3 regions of the Corynebacterium sp. 2571A genome follow, and region 2 is predicted to be linked to each of the others. Evidence: predicted binding sites of a transcription regulator. Region 2 holds the regulator's gene; each other region holds the start of a gene.
What was found. The regulator LexA, encoded in region 2, represses DNA repair genes until DNA is damaged. The targets are predictions, from matches to a motif close to CGAACANNTGTTCG.
Positions count from the first base shown of each region.

Region 1: QQS53_RS05545 (SAV_6107 family HEPN domain-containing protein) is a predicted target of LexA. The motif match lies at 2,801-2,814, and genes of this name have one in related genera.
Region 3: QQS53_RS00075 (HNH endonuclease signature motif containing protein) is a predicted target of LexA. The motif match lies at 2,407-2,420, and genes of this name have one in related genera.

Region 1 covers NZ_JASTTE010000002.1:451,918-456,527, forward strand. The annotation lists gene QQS53_RS05530 (alpha-(1->6)-mannopyranosyltransferase A) at 1-975, opposite strand, end outside; gene QQS53_RS05535 (polyprenyl synthetase family protein) at 985-2,076, opposite strand; gene QQS53_RS05540 (GNAT family N-acetyltransferase) at 2,088-2,681, opposite strand; gene QQS53_RS05545 (SAV_6107 family HEPN domain-containing protein) at 2,914-3,357, shown strand; gene QQS53_RS05550 (DUF3040 domain-containing protein) at 3,585-3,992, shown strand; gene mraZ (division/cell wall cluster transcriptional repressor MraZ) at 4,472-4,610, shown strand, end outside.
Region 2 covers NZ_JASTTE010000004.1:10,336-14,945, forward strand. The annotation lists gene ptsP (phosphoenolpyruvate--protein phosphotransferase) at 1-1,349, shown strand, start outside; gene QQS53_RS08765 (DeoR/GlpR family DNA-binding transcription regulator) at 1,452-2,234, opposite strand; gene lexA (transcriptional repressor LexA) at 2,491-3,195, opposite strand; gene QQS53_RS08775 (hypothetical protein) at 3,451-3,897, shown strand; gene nrdR (transcriptional regulator NrdR) at 4,018-4,476, shown strand; gene hrpA (ATP-dependent RNA helicase HrpA) at 4,492-4,610, opposite strand, start outside.
Region 3 covers NZ_JASTTE010000001.1:10,953-15,562, reverse strand. The annotation lists gene QQS53_RS00085 (AbrB family transcriptional regulator) at 1-572, shown strand, start outside; gene QQS53_RS00080 (DUF885 domain-containing protein) at 576-2,237, opposite strand; gene QQS53_RS00075 (HNH endonuclease signature motif containing protein) at 2,518-3,675, shown strand; gene QQS53_RS00070 (ROK family protein) at 3,799-4,610, shown strand, end outside.

The sequences.
Region 1 (4,610 bases), on a different contig from region 2:
CCAGGAGGACCCGGACGCCCAGGTAATGACGGCCACGACGGCGACGGTCTCAAGGACCATCACGGTGCCGGCCGCCACGAAGACGCCGAAGCGCTTGGCCACGCTGGAGGTCGCACGCGGGGCGAAGTGGTGGACCATGATCCAGACGACGAAGGGCATCGCGATGAAGGCGGTCGCCTTCAGGGCCACGGCGGCGGCGATCAGCGCCAGCCCGGACAGGAACTTGCGGCGCAGGGCCAGCAGCAGGCCCAGGGAGACCAAGCCGACCATGACGGATTCGTTGTGCATGCCGGCCACGAGGTGGAGCAGCATGACGGGGTTGGCCACGCCGAGCCAGAGCGCCATCGTGGGCGAGCCGCCGAGCTCCCGGGCGATCCGGGGTACCGACCAAGCAATCGCGGCGAAGCCGGCCAAGGAAATCAACTTGTAGACGAAGATACCCACGGCGACGTTGTCGCCGACCAGGGCGGTCACGCCGTCACCAATCCACAGGTGCAGCGGACCGTACGGGGTGGTGGTGTTGCGCCAGTCCTGGGAGACCTCAAGCAGGAAGGGACCGGGATTGACCACGGGGCCTTCCGAATACGGGTCGAAGCCGTCGCGGACCATGGCGCCCTGCATGAGGTAGGAATAGACGTCACGGGAGGCCAGCGGCGCGGCCACGATGAGCGGGGCCAGCCACCAGGCCAGCGTGTGCCGGACGGTACCCAGCGCCCCCTCGCGGGCGGGCGCGACGGTCTCCCGGCCCAGGAGGATCCAGGCGCCGACCAGGCAGAAGATGCCCACCCAAAACAGCGCCATGCCGAGGTTGCGGCCGTGGCCGTAGGCCAAAAAGCTCAGGTTGAGCGCCTCCAACAGGCCGCCGCGGTTGCGGGTGGCGCCGCCGGAAAAGGACGCGATAGCCAGCAGGATGGTCCCGGCGAGCCCGAGCGTTAGCGGGCGCGGGAGGCGGATGGTCAGTGGGGTCGTAGCCATGGCGCGGCGCTATTTCTGCCGGGAGGTGGCGCGAATGGCCAGGTCGCGCAGGGCAGCAGAGACCTTCTCGTCCACGCCGGCGGCGTGCAAGTGCCCCAGGCCGGATTCGGTCAGGGCATCGATGCGTTCCTCGATGGCCTCGACCGCGCCGGAGTCCTGGATGATCTGGGACATGGTGGCGATATCGGCCGGGTCGTCGGTGGTGCCGATCAGACGGCGTAGCGTGGCGGCCGCGGCGGGATCGGCTTGATCGGCGCGCTCCAGGGCCGTGGCCAGCAGGACGGTGCGCTTGCCTTCGCGCAGGTCGTCTCCGGCCGGCTTGCCGGTGACGGAGGGATCGCCGAAAACGCCTAGCTGATCGTCGCGCAGCTGGAAAGCCACGCCGATGTCGCGGCCGTAACCGCGGAAGGCATCGATAAGCGTGGGCGAGGCGCCGGCGATGGCGGCGCCTAGGTGGAGGGGGCGCTCGATGGTGTAGGCGGCGGTCTTGTAGCGGTTGACGGCATCGGCGAGCTCGACCGACTCGGAACCGGTGGCCTCTAAGGTGATGTCGAGCAGTTGCCCGCCGATGACCTCGGTGCGCATGGCGCGCCACGGCTCGCGGGTGCGGGCCAGGGCGGCGGCGCTGAGGCCGGAATCCTGCAGCATGTCCTCGGCCCAGGCCAGGGCCATGTCGCCGACGAGGATGGCGACGGACTCGCCGAAGAAGTCGGCGTCGCCGTGCCACTGCGCTTGACGATGCCGCCCTGCCACCGCGCGGTGCACCGTCGGCTTGCCGCGGCGGGTGCTGGAGGCGTCGATGATGTCATCGTGGATGAGCGCGCAGGCCTGGATGAACTCCAGGGAAGAGGCGGCGCGGAGGACGGCCTGGGGATCCTCGTCGCCGTCCAGTCCGCCGGCGCCGACGAAGCCCGCCCAGGCGTAGAGCGGGCGGATGCGCTTGCCGCCGCCGAGAACGAAGTCCTCGAGGTAGGCGATGGAGCGGGTAACCGGCGCGCCGATGGAGCCTACGACCGGCCGTCGCTCCTCCAGGAATTCCGCGAGGGTCGCGCGGGCGGCGTCGGGGATTTGCTCAAGCTGGGGAATATTGTCTGCGGTCACGCCTAGGTATCTTACCGGTCGCGGGTGGCGCTCCGGTGTTGCGCAACCGCCGGCAGCGGCAGCGGGGCGTACAAGAGGGCAAACGGGCGGGAATCGCCGGGGTAGCGGTGGTGGCGCAGTGCGTCCCGAAAGCCCAGCGAGCGGTAGAGGCCGAACGCCGAATTTCCCTCCTGGGGCACCTCCGGCGTCGACAGCGCGACGTAGTCGGCGGGCACGTTCCAGAGCAGCTCCGTGATCAACTTGCGGCCGATGCCGTGGTTTTGCATGCCGGGGCGCACGTGCACCTCGGCTAGCTCGAAATAGCTGCGCAGCAGCGCCCATTGCTGCTCGGTGGGGCCGCCCTTTTCGTAGAAGCCCCGGCGCAGCTGCCGGTCCCACCAGGTATCCGGCGAGCCGAGAAAGCCGTAGGCCAAGCCGACGATGCCGCTTTCGGTGGTGGCGACTACCGCGCTAAAGCCCGGGTGGGAAATCTCTCGGCGCCAGGCGTGGGTACGGCTGACGCGGATGGAGTCGTTGTAGTCCATCGCCTCGATGTAGATCTCGACGAGCTGGGGCGCGAGCAGGGAAAACTCTTGCGGGCTGAGGCGACGGATGGAGATGTTCACGAATCTATCGAAACATGTTTGGCCCCGCGGCGGGGCAATTAGCCTAATTAAAGGTGTTCGAACTAGCTCCCGAGTGTTCGAAAAGAAAGTTTTAATCCTGCTTGAGGGGTTGTGGAGTTCGAACACCTGAGCTATATTAAGAGGTGTGAGTCGGAGGTGTTCCTAGAGTAAACGGCAAAAGAAAACAATGGCGCTCCCGCAAGCGGCAGCTTCGGAGGGAAGGTGAACGGACATGGCACACGTAATCTCGGCAACTAGGCAGGCAACCACGCGGACCTCGCGCACCAGCGGCGTGGGGAAGCAGCAGCATTTCCTGCGTCAAGCGCGAATGCTGATTGAGCAAGCGCGGGAGTATGCGGCGGACGGACGTTTCGAGGAGGCCCTCGAGGTCGCCTACCAGGCGGGGCTGCGCACCGCGGGGGCGCGCATCGCGGTCTCCGTGGTGGCGCGCCGCAAGCGCAAGCCGTCGAGCGCCTGGGAGCAGCTCGCGCTTGTGAGCGCGGAGGATAAGGAGTGGGCGCAGGAATTCGGCCAGTACTCCAAGCTGCGCTCCCGCGTTTCCCTCGGGCTGGAGGACGGGGTCGAGGAAGACACCGTCTTCGAGCTGATGGGGTTGGCCGCGCGGTTTATGGCCGCCACCCATGCGGCCGCGGTGGAATCCGACTTTGCCGCCTAGGTGCTAGCGCCAGGTGCTGGCCCTAGTTGTTAGCCCTAGTTGTTAGCCCTAGTTGTTAGCCCTAGGGGTTGGCCCGGGGCTTAAGTTGGGCTTTGTATCTACGTTAGAATGGGGGAGGAAGTGGCAGGGCGGGAACTAAATGTTTGGCGCTCACGTTGAACACAGTGAAAGGCCGTCGTACAGGGCCGTATTTTAGGCAGCGGTCCCTAAGGTTTATTGGAGGTACAGTGTCTCTTTCGGAGCAGGAACAGCGCGCGCTACGGGAGCTCGAGCAGCAGCTGTTGGCTGAAGATCCCAAGTTCGGTGCCTCTGTAGCCCAGGCCTCGGCCGGGTCCCCGAGCGGGGCCGTGACCTTGCGCGGCGTGGCGCTGGTAGTTGTCGGGCTGGTCATGCTGGTGGGCGGCGTGGCCCTGGCGCAGAACAGCCTGTGGTTCGTGGTCCTGTCGATCCTGGGTTTCCTCGTCATGTTCGGCGCGGGCATCTGGATGCTCCGCGGTGGCGGTACCACGGGTGCGAAGTCGGGCAAGAGGAAATCGGGCTCCGGCCGGGGCGGCGCGGGGGCGTCGCGGTCCGGCGGTAGCTCGATGGGTAACAAGCTGGAAGAGAACTTCCGCCGCCGCTTCGAGGGCAACTAGAGCATCGAGCTAAGCGGCCTAGCTTTCCAGGCCCCTGGGAGGGATCCCAGGGGCCTTTTTCGTGTCTCCGCGTGGTCTACACACAATTCCCCACTTTCCCCCACGCTGGCCCCCGCGGGGCCTAGAACGGGGAGTGCTGCGCGGGGGCGGGCCTTCGGGAGGAGCGGCGCGTGCGGCATTAGGCCAGCTCGCGAGTCGCAGTAGTAGGGGCGTGTGCGCTTTGGGGCTAAAGAATCTTGTGGTAAAAGAGGTGCCTATGTGGCGTCTGAGGCCTCGAAAACGCCGCGCCTGGGGATTTCTCCCCACTATTTTTATTACCTCTGACCTGTGGTTATGTGGCGAGTGGGTGATGGGTGGGGCGCGGTGGGTGTTGAAAGTGGGGGAAAGTGGGGTAAAGTGGGGCGCAGCGGTGGAGAAGTCGAACTTTGAGACCGTGGAGAAATGTCGGAGTTATCGAGCCAAGGAAGGTGGACGCCGGGATGTTTCTCGGAACCTACACTCCGAAGCTTGATGACAAAGGACGCCTAACGCTTCCGGCTAAGTTTCGAGATGAGCTAGCTGGCGGACTGATGGTGACTAAGGGGCAGGACCACTCACTAGCGGTTTACCCGCGCGAGG
Region 2 (4,610 bases):
CCGCCGGCGGCGTCATGGCCGAGCGCACGACGGACCTGAAGGACGTGCGCGATCGCGTCATCGCGGAGCTGCGCGGCGAGGACGAGCCGGGCCTGCCCTACGTCGAGGGCGAGGCCGTGCTCCTGGCCGACGACCTGGCGCCGGCGGATACCGCGACGCTGGACATCGACCGGATCAAGGCCCTGGTGACCGAGCTGGGCGGGCCCACCAGCCACACCGCCATCATCGCGCGCCAGCTGGACATCCCGTGCATAGTGGCCACGGGCGCGAAGCTGCGCGAGCTTTCCGCAGGGCAGTGGCTGTTCGTGGACGGTTCCCGCGGGCTGGTCGAGACCGGCGCGGACTCCGAAAGCTCGCGGGCCGCCGTGGCCGAATACCAGGCCAAGGCCGCCAAGATCGCCCAGTGGGAAGGCCCGGCGCAAACCAACGACGGCTACCGCGTGCAGCTGCTGGCCAACGTCGCCGACGGCAACGCCGCGCGGCTGGCGGCCGGCACCCAGGCCGAGGGCGTGGGCCTGTACCGCACCGAGCTGTCCTTCCTCAACGCTTCGGAGGAGCCGAGTGTCGACGAGCAGGCCCAAATTTACGCCAAGGTCTTCAACGCCTTCGGCGACCGCAAGGTCGTCGTGCGCACCCTGGACGCCGGCTCGGACAAGCCTATTAGCTACGCCACCCTCGATGACGAGGAGAACCCGGCGCTCGGCGTGCGCGGCCTGCGTATCGCCCGCGACAACGAGTCGCTGCTGACCCGGCAGTTGGACGCCATCGCCCAGGCCGCCGAGCAGCGCCCGGAAGGCGCGCAGACCTGGGTCATGGCGCCGATGGTGGCTACCGCGAACGAGGCCCGTTGGTTCGCCGGCCTGTGCCGGGAGCGCAACCTGATTCCGGGCGCGATGATTGAGGTCCCCGCCGCCGCCCTGATGGCAGACACCATCATGCCGCACCTCGACTTCGTGTCCATCGGCACGAACGACCTGACCCAGTACACCATGGCCGCGGACCGCCTGTCGCCGCAGCTGGCGTACCTGACCGACCCGTGGCAGCCGGCCGTGCTGCGGCTTATCCAGCACACCTGCGTGGTCGGCGGCGACAACAACGTCCCCGTCGGCGTCTGCGGCGAGGCCGCCGCGGATCCGATGCTCGCCGCGGTGCTCACCGGCCTGGGCGTTAACTCCCTGTCGGCCGCCTCGACCGCCGTTGCCGGCGTGGGCGCGCAGCTAGCCGAGCTGAGCTTTGAGGACTGCCAGAAGATCGCAGCAGCGGCCGTGTCCTGCGAAGGCCCCTCTGAGGCCCGCGAGAAGGTCCGCGAGCTCATCGAGGAATTCTCCCGCCCCGCGGCGGACAACTAAACGCCGCCGAAAAACATCACACCCGGCCCAGGCCCCGCTTTTCAAGTTGCGGGCCTGCGCCGGGTGTTTGGTATGTGGGGGAAGGGAGGGAAAGGCCCTTCTTTAAGCGTCGGCGGTGACGACCGTGATTTCGCGCTCGCGTAGCGCGTCGACGAAGCTTTGCGGTGCCGCCGAGTCCGTGATGACGACGTCGATGTCGGAGATCTTGGCAAAGCTGACCAAATAGTCGTTGCCCAGCTTGGAAGAGTCGCACAGGACAACGACCTTGCGGGCGTTGGTGACGAACGCGGCCTTGATGGCCGCCTCCTGCGCGTCCGCCGTGGACAGGCCGTGGTCCAGGGTCAGGGCGTTGGTGCCGATGAAGGCGACGTCGGCGCGCAGCAGCGCCATGGTGCGCAGGGCGGTGTCACCGACTACCGCCTGGGTAATGCCGCGTACCGTACCGCCCAGCAGCTGGACGTCCTTGATGCCGTTATTAGCCAGGGACAGGGCAATGGGCAAGCTGTTGGACACGATGGACAGCTGGTTGGCCAGCGGGCTGGCGGCGATCAGGTCGCTTAAGGCATTCGTGGTGGTGCCGGCGTCCAAGAAGATGCTGCCTGGGGTCTCGGGGAGGAACTCGAGGGCGGCCTCGGCGATCGCGGACTTTGCCCCCGTGGCCGAGCGCGAGCGCGTGTCGAGGGTGAACTCGGCGGTCTGGAAGGTCTGCGAGGCCACCGCGCCGCCGTGGACGCGGTGCACCACGCCTTCCCGGTCCAAAACGGCCAAGTCGCGGCGAATGGTTTCTGCGGTGACGTTGAATTTGTGGGAGAGTTCCGTGACATTGACGCGTCCCTCGACGGCGGTGAGGGACGCAATCTGCCGACGGCGTTCTTCTGCATACATGGGGGTAGTTCTCCTCGGTCCGTGGGTACGCACGCTGATGGGTTAGCGCACACGGTGAAATGGGTCTACTCAAATTGTCTCAGAAAAACCGCGTGGGCAAACACAAACAGAACAACCCAAGCGCCCGATTCTTGGGCTGCTTGGGTATCTCTTGAGGTAGATCGGACAAACCGGACCCGGGATCACACACACGGCGTGAGATTTTGCATGCCTGATTACCTCAGAAAGGGGGAATAACGCGGGATGTTCCGGGGAATTAAAGCTTGCGCATCACGGAGACGACCTTGCCCATGATTTCTGATTCGTCCCCGTTGATGGGGGAGTAAGCGTCATTGTGCGGCAGCAGCCAGACGCCGGTGGAGTCGCGGTGGAATTCCTTGACGGTTGCCTCCTCGCCGTCCAGTAGGGCCGCGACGAAGTCGCCTTCCTCGGCCGTGGACTGCGAGCGAACGATGACCCAATCCCCGTCGAGGATGCCGGCGTCCCGCATGGAGTCGCCTACGACCTGCAGCATGTAGAGGTCCCCGCCGCCGACGACCTCGTCCGGCATGGGGTAATAGGTGTCGATGTTTTCTTCGGCCGTGATGGGGGTCCCGGCGGCAATGCGCCCGACGACGGGGATGTAGCTGACCTGGCCCGCGTCCGGCGGGGTCTGGGGGAGCTCGGCGGACTTGCTGGCCTTCTCGGCCTTCGCGTCTTCCTTCTCAGTGTTGAGGTGGCGAACGTCGACCGCACGCGGCTTGTTGGGATCGCGCCGCAGGAAGCCCTTTTCCTCCAGCTGCTTGAGCTGATAGGCCACCGAGGAGGTGGACTGGAGGCCGGCCGCGTCACCGATCTCGCGGATGCTCGGCGGGTAGCCGCGCAGGAGCACGGCGTCGTGAATGACCTCGAGGATGCGCCGCTGGCGGGCACTCAAGGAGTCCAGGGTGGGCTTCTGTGAGGATTTGCTGGGTCGGGCCATGGTCTTTAACTCTCCAAGTTGGTTGGCAGGTCGGATAGTCGGTCACAGGCACTGCGGGCCCGCGTAAATTCCTACCTTCATTTCTAGCACGAAAAGTACAAATGTTCGAGATCTTCGACCGCGCGCTAGACAAACTCTGGGAAGCCTGCTATAAATCGAACACAGAACCTAATTCGAACATTCGAACGAAGAAAAGCCGGCGCCATGTCGGGGTCCAGATTTAGACTCGGTGGCACCAAGAAAGGAAAGATTACTATGACTCTCGCATTTGATGACCGCCGTATTGCTAACACCGAACATGCAGCTTACCGCTCCGGCGCCCTCGCGCCTTCCGTGGTCCCCGCGGCCGCGGTGTGGGAGCCTTCCGCCCCCTTTTCCGGAAACCGCAACCCCAACGCCGGCTGGCCGGGAGGCGGGCCGGCCGGCACGAGTGAGCGTTATTCTCGAACCCTCACGCTAGATAATCGAACAGACCGTCGTTCGCAGCCCGCGTTGAGTGCCGAGGATTTCGCAGGGCAGCCGCGCGGCGCCGTTACTGAGCAGGCGCGCCAGAAGGGCAACTACGCGCTCGGTGCTGTGTTCGGATTCGCCGTCTTCCTGGGCACGTTGGCGGCGGGCATGGGCCTGGTCGACGGCACGGATGCGGCCGGTTCCCTGGGCACGACGGACAGCGCCGTGACCCAGCAGGCGACCCTGAACTAGTAGGCGGGCTCGCCCGGCCGGTTGAGGCGCGCTCCGGCGCAGTAGACTGGTAGCGCATCCGCTTTATCTGCGGTGGCGGATTGAGCCGGAAAGCTAGAAAGATACGGGGAGCGAGCCACATTGTATTGCCCATTTTGTCACCACGAGCAGTCACGCGTTATTGATTCCCGCGTCGTTGACGCGGGTGCGTCCATCCGCCGCCGGCGCGAGTGTTCTTCGTGCCGGGGCCGTTTCACCACGGTCGAAAAGGCGGTGCTGTCCGTGGTTAAGCGCAACGGGCTGTCCGAGCCCTTCAGCCGCGACAAGCTGATCCGCGGCGTGCGCCGCGCCTGCCAGGGCCGCGACGTCTCAGACGACGCGCTCAAGCGCCTAGCCCAGGAGGTGGAGGAGACCGTGCGCAGCCACGGCAGCTCCCAGATCAACGCCAACGATATTGGCCTTGCCATCCTCGACCCGCTGCGCGACCTCGATGAGGTGGCGTACCTGCGCTTTGCCTCCGTGTATAAGTCCTTCGACAGCGCGGACGATTTCGAGTCGGAGATCCGCCTGATGAAGCGCCGCGACCGCAGCAGTTTTTAGGCTCCCGCTGCCGCGCTAGGCTAGCTTATCGACCGCCTTTTGGATGCGCCGCAGGGACACCGCGTGCGCGGTGCCGAGGCGCTGGGCGAACAGGGAGACCCGGAGTTCCTCGATCATCCAGTAGATCTCGCGCA
Region 3 (4,610 bases), on a different contig from region 2:
TCGGCTTCCTATCCACCCCGGCCGACTCCCATCCGGTCGACGCCCCGCAGCCGGACCAGCACTGGTGGATGATCCTGCTCGTGCTGGCCATCGCCTTCGCCGGCGAGCCCCTCGGCAAGGCCCTCCGCCTGCCCGCCCCGAGCGTGATGGGCCCGCTCCTGCTGACGGTGTTGGCCTCGCTTTTCCTGCCCGGTGAGCTCACCCTCCAGCCCATCGAGCCGTTCCGCATCTTGGCGTTCATGTCCATCGGCTGGGTCTGCGGCGGCGGACTGTCGTGGCCCGCCCTGCAGCGGTTCGCGGCGCAGCTGCCCGCCACCGTGGCCTATATCGTCGTGGTCATCGCCCTGTGTGCGGCCACCGCCTGGCCGCTGACCTGGGCGCTAGACATCACCTATTTCGAGGCCTACCTGGCAACCAGCCCCGGCGCGCTGGAGACCGTCCTGGCGCTGTCCTCCGAGGGCGGGGCCGGGCCAGCCGTGGTGGCCATCCAGCTCATCCGGCTCATCATCGTGCTGGTGATTGCCGGCTACCTGCCCCAGCTCATCCGCCTCTTCACGCGGAGGAAACGCTAGCGCCTAGTCGAGGACGGTCTCGCGCAGGATAGACATCGGCACCGAGCCCAGCGCCAGCGCCTCGGCGTGGAACTCGCGCTCGCTCATGCCCTGCGCGACTGCCTCGTCGCGGGTCTGGCGCCACAGGCGCGCACCCAGCGCGTACGACGGCGCCTGGCCGGCCCAGCCCAGGTAGCGGTTGACCTCGAAGGAGAGGTTCGCCGAATCCATCGCGGTGTTTTCCCGCATGAAGGTGTGCACGTGGGACTTGTCCCAGACGCCGGAACCGTCCGGCATCTTCTTGCCCAGGTGCAGGCCGATGTCCGCGACCACGCGGGCGGCCCGCAGGCGCTTAGCGTCCAAAAGGCCCATCCGGTATCCGGGATCATCCATGTATCCGAGCTCCGCCATGAGCTCCTCGGCGTAGAGGGCCCAGCCCTCGCCGTGGCCGGAGTTCCAGCACACGCTGCGACGCCACAGGTTCAGGTCCGGCTCGACCAGGGCCTGGCCGATCTGCAGGTGGTGGCCCGGCACGCCCTCGTGGTGGACCGTGGTCAGTTCCTGCCAGGTGTGGAAAATGTCCTGGCCGGCCGGCACCGACCACCACATCCGGCCCGGGCGGGAGAAGTCATCCGCCGGCTGGGTGTAGAAGATGCCGCCGGTGCCTGCCGGATCGATGCAGCACTCGATCTCGCGCACCTGCTCCGGTACGTCGAAGTATTTACCGTCCAGCTCCTCGATGGCGCGGTCGGCGGTGGACTGCATCCACTCCACCAGCGCGTCCTTGCCGCGCAGGAGGTAGCGCTCTTCCTGGTTGAGCTTGCGCATCGCCGTGCGCACGGTGCACTCGTTGCCGTAGAGGCTGTGGGCGATCTTTTCCTGCTCGGCGTTGATCTCGTGCAGCTGCTCCAGGCCCCAGCGATAGGCCTCGTCCACGTCCACGACGTCGCCCACGAACAGGTGGGAGAACAGCTCGTAGCGCTCGCGGCCGAACGCGTCCGAGGTCGGCGCCTGCGGCTGCAGGTCCGTCGACAGCCAGGCAGAGAATTCTTCGAAAGCCTGCTTGGCGTGCTCCACCTCGGCGGAGTCCTCGGCCAGGCCGAGCTCGTCGAGCATCGAGTCGCTATCCGTCAGCGCGTTGCACTGGCCGATGACCTCATTGATCTGGCGGTTGGCCGCCACCAAGCCGTGCGATGCCGCCTCCGTCAGCGAGTCCCGATAACCCGCCAGCGCGCTACCCACCTTGGACAGGCGGGAGCGGATGGCGTCCAGGTCCTCCTCGGTCTCCTGCGGCATGAGCAGGAGGGTGTCCCGGATGGTCTGGACCGGCGAGGCGATGTTGTTGAGTAGCCGCAGGTCCTCCATGCGGTGGTGCATGTCCAGCTCCAGGCAGAGCCGGTCGCGCAGCACGGCTGCAGTCACGTAGTCGACGTCGTCGAAGTCGTCCTCGTCGTCCGATTCATCCGTCGAGTCATCCAGGGCGTCGAGATCCGCAATCATCTCGCGAGTACGGTCCGCCACGGCTTCGTAGTATTCGGGAGAGAAGTCCTGCAACTCCCCCTCGTAGCCCGCAACGCCCCACGCCGTCGCATCGGTAGGGGTCAGGGCTGCCAAATCAGCTGCGAAATTATCGCACGAAGCGTCCAGAAGGGAAGGCTGGCGCTCGGCGTTGTGCTCGGAACTCATGATTGGGAAGTCTAGCCACTTTCCCTACTTCACCGCCACCTGGCGCGGCGCAGTGAGAACGCTGAATGCTCCCTGCCCCGCCAAAGTCGCCCGTACCTGGTCTTTTCCAGCCGTCAGCAGGAAGATAACACTTAAGCATCAGTTCTTGGACCGTTCCCCGTCGAAAATTCCAACATAGTTTCGAAAACGTTTTCTGTGGGGGTTGCGGTGCCGGTTTGGGTAGGTATTATGGGGGTTGGGTTAGAACATAGTTACGACATAATCATTCGGGGAGAATGTCATGGACCCTTATTACACCGTCAATACACCGAACTGCCCAATCGCCCACGACGCCACCCAGATCCGCCGCGTTGACTACCACCTGTGGCAACGCCTCCGCCCGCCCATTAACGAGGATTGTGAGACCACCGTCGGCAACCTCGCCGCCCGCACCGGCCTTTCTTATACCGCCTGCCTCAACCGCTGCTTCGCCCTCGAACGCCTCGACACCCTGCCCCAGCTCAAAGAAACCGTGGAAAGACTCCAACACATCGGTTTCAATTACCTCATCCTGATCGACCAGGTCTTAAATAACCTGGGCGAGCCCACCCAGGACGTTCTAGAACGCATAGATACTGAATTAAACAAATACCTCAGCCCTACCCGCCCAGGCCAGCGCCTGCCCTCTTATGCCAACCTGCGCCGCAAGCTCAACAGCCTGGTTGCCACGGAACAGCCGGAGGATACGCCGAAAGAATCGGCCGATACCTCCGGCCCAGACGGCGGCAACTATTCCTGCGAGGCCCAGTCAGGCTCCCGCGCCGGCATCTACGCCGACTACGACCCCGCAACCACCGCCCAACTAGACGACGCCATTTCCCGCACCGCCAAGGAACAGGACATCAGCCCGGCCGCCGCGCTCGCCGGCCTCATCCTCGGGGAATACTCCTCCCCACAGGTGGTCCTCAACCTCTACCAGGCCAGCGACGTCCCAAACGCCCCAATCTTCGTCGCCGGGTTCGGCTGGATAAGTCACGAAAGCGGCCAGAAGCTGGCGGACGCAGCGACCACCGTCCGCCACATGTCGGACATCGCGGAAAAGCGCAGCCGCAACTACGCGACGCCGAACGACATCAAGGCCTTCGTCAACGGCCGCGACGGCACGTGCCGCTACCCCGGCTGCACGGTCAAGGCGGAACGGTGCCAGAAAGACCACTGCGTCGACTTCGAGGACGGCGGCCCGACGGCCGCGTACAACCTCGTCAACCTGTGCCAGCACCACCACAACATCAAGACCGACGGTCGCGCGACCTACGTCATCGACCCGCACACCTCGGACGTCATCTGGTTGTTCAACGACGGCACCTGGCAGGCCACGAGTCCAGAGGGCCCGATGTCCCCGCGCTCCTGCAATTGGCTGCGGACGGTGGAGCAGGTCATGGCCGGGCGGAGGGGGTGATGTCGAAAAATCTGACATTTCCGCACCAAAGCACAGCAATTGCTAGACCATGCAGTCTAATTTCAACCACCGGTCAACGTATAGAATTAGACAATGCAGTCTGTTCTCTTTATACTAAGTTGCATGATCAAGCCAGGACCGGCCTTCACTCGCCCACGCACGCCCGCCGCCAAGTGCCTCCACCTGGTGCGCCTCAATCCGATCATCACTCGGAGCGAGCTAGTGGAAGCGACCGGCCTGTCCCAGCCCACCATCACGCGCGCGACCACGGCACTCCTCCAGGCCGGGCTCATCCAAGAGCGCACCGACCTGACCCGCACGAAGGGCCGCGGGCGCCCGACGGTGCCGCTGGAGGTAGCGGAGAACAACTGGCTGCTGACTGGCATCGCCATCGGCACCTCCTCGACCTATATCGGCCTCTACGACACCAAGGGCCGCACCATTCGGGAGGATGACATCACCACCCCGGTGGCATCGCTGAGCGAGGCGGATTTCATCGAGCACATCATGGCCGGCATCAACCGCTTGACCGCGGGCCTGGACCAGGCGCTGGTCTCCGTCGGCGTGACCACCTCCGGCCAGGTCGACGAGGAAGGCCTGGTCTACGCTCCGAACCTGGGGTGGAACGGCGTCGACATCGCCGAGCGCCTGCGCTTCCAGTTCAGCGTGCCGGTCGTGGTCACCGCAGCCATTCCGGCGATCCTGGGCTCGGAAACCCAGGCCGCGGACATCGCCTCCAACGACAAGGTCCTGGTGCTCTTCGCGGACGACTCCATCGGCGCGGCCCTGTCCAACGACGACGGGGTCCAGCAGTTGACCCCGCTGACCGATCCGCAGGGCCGCCCCGCACAGGATTCCCTCTCGACGGCGGCGGTGCTCAAGAAGGCGGCGGAGCAGGGCGTTACGGTCGACAGCATTGCCGATGCCCCACGCTC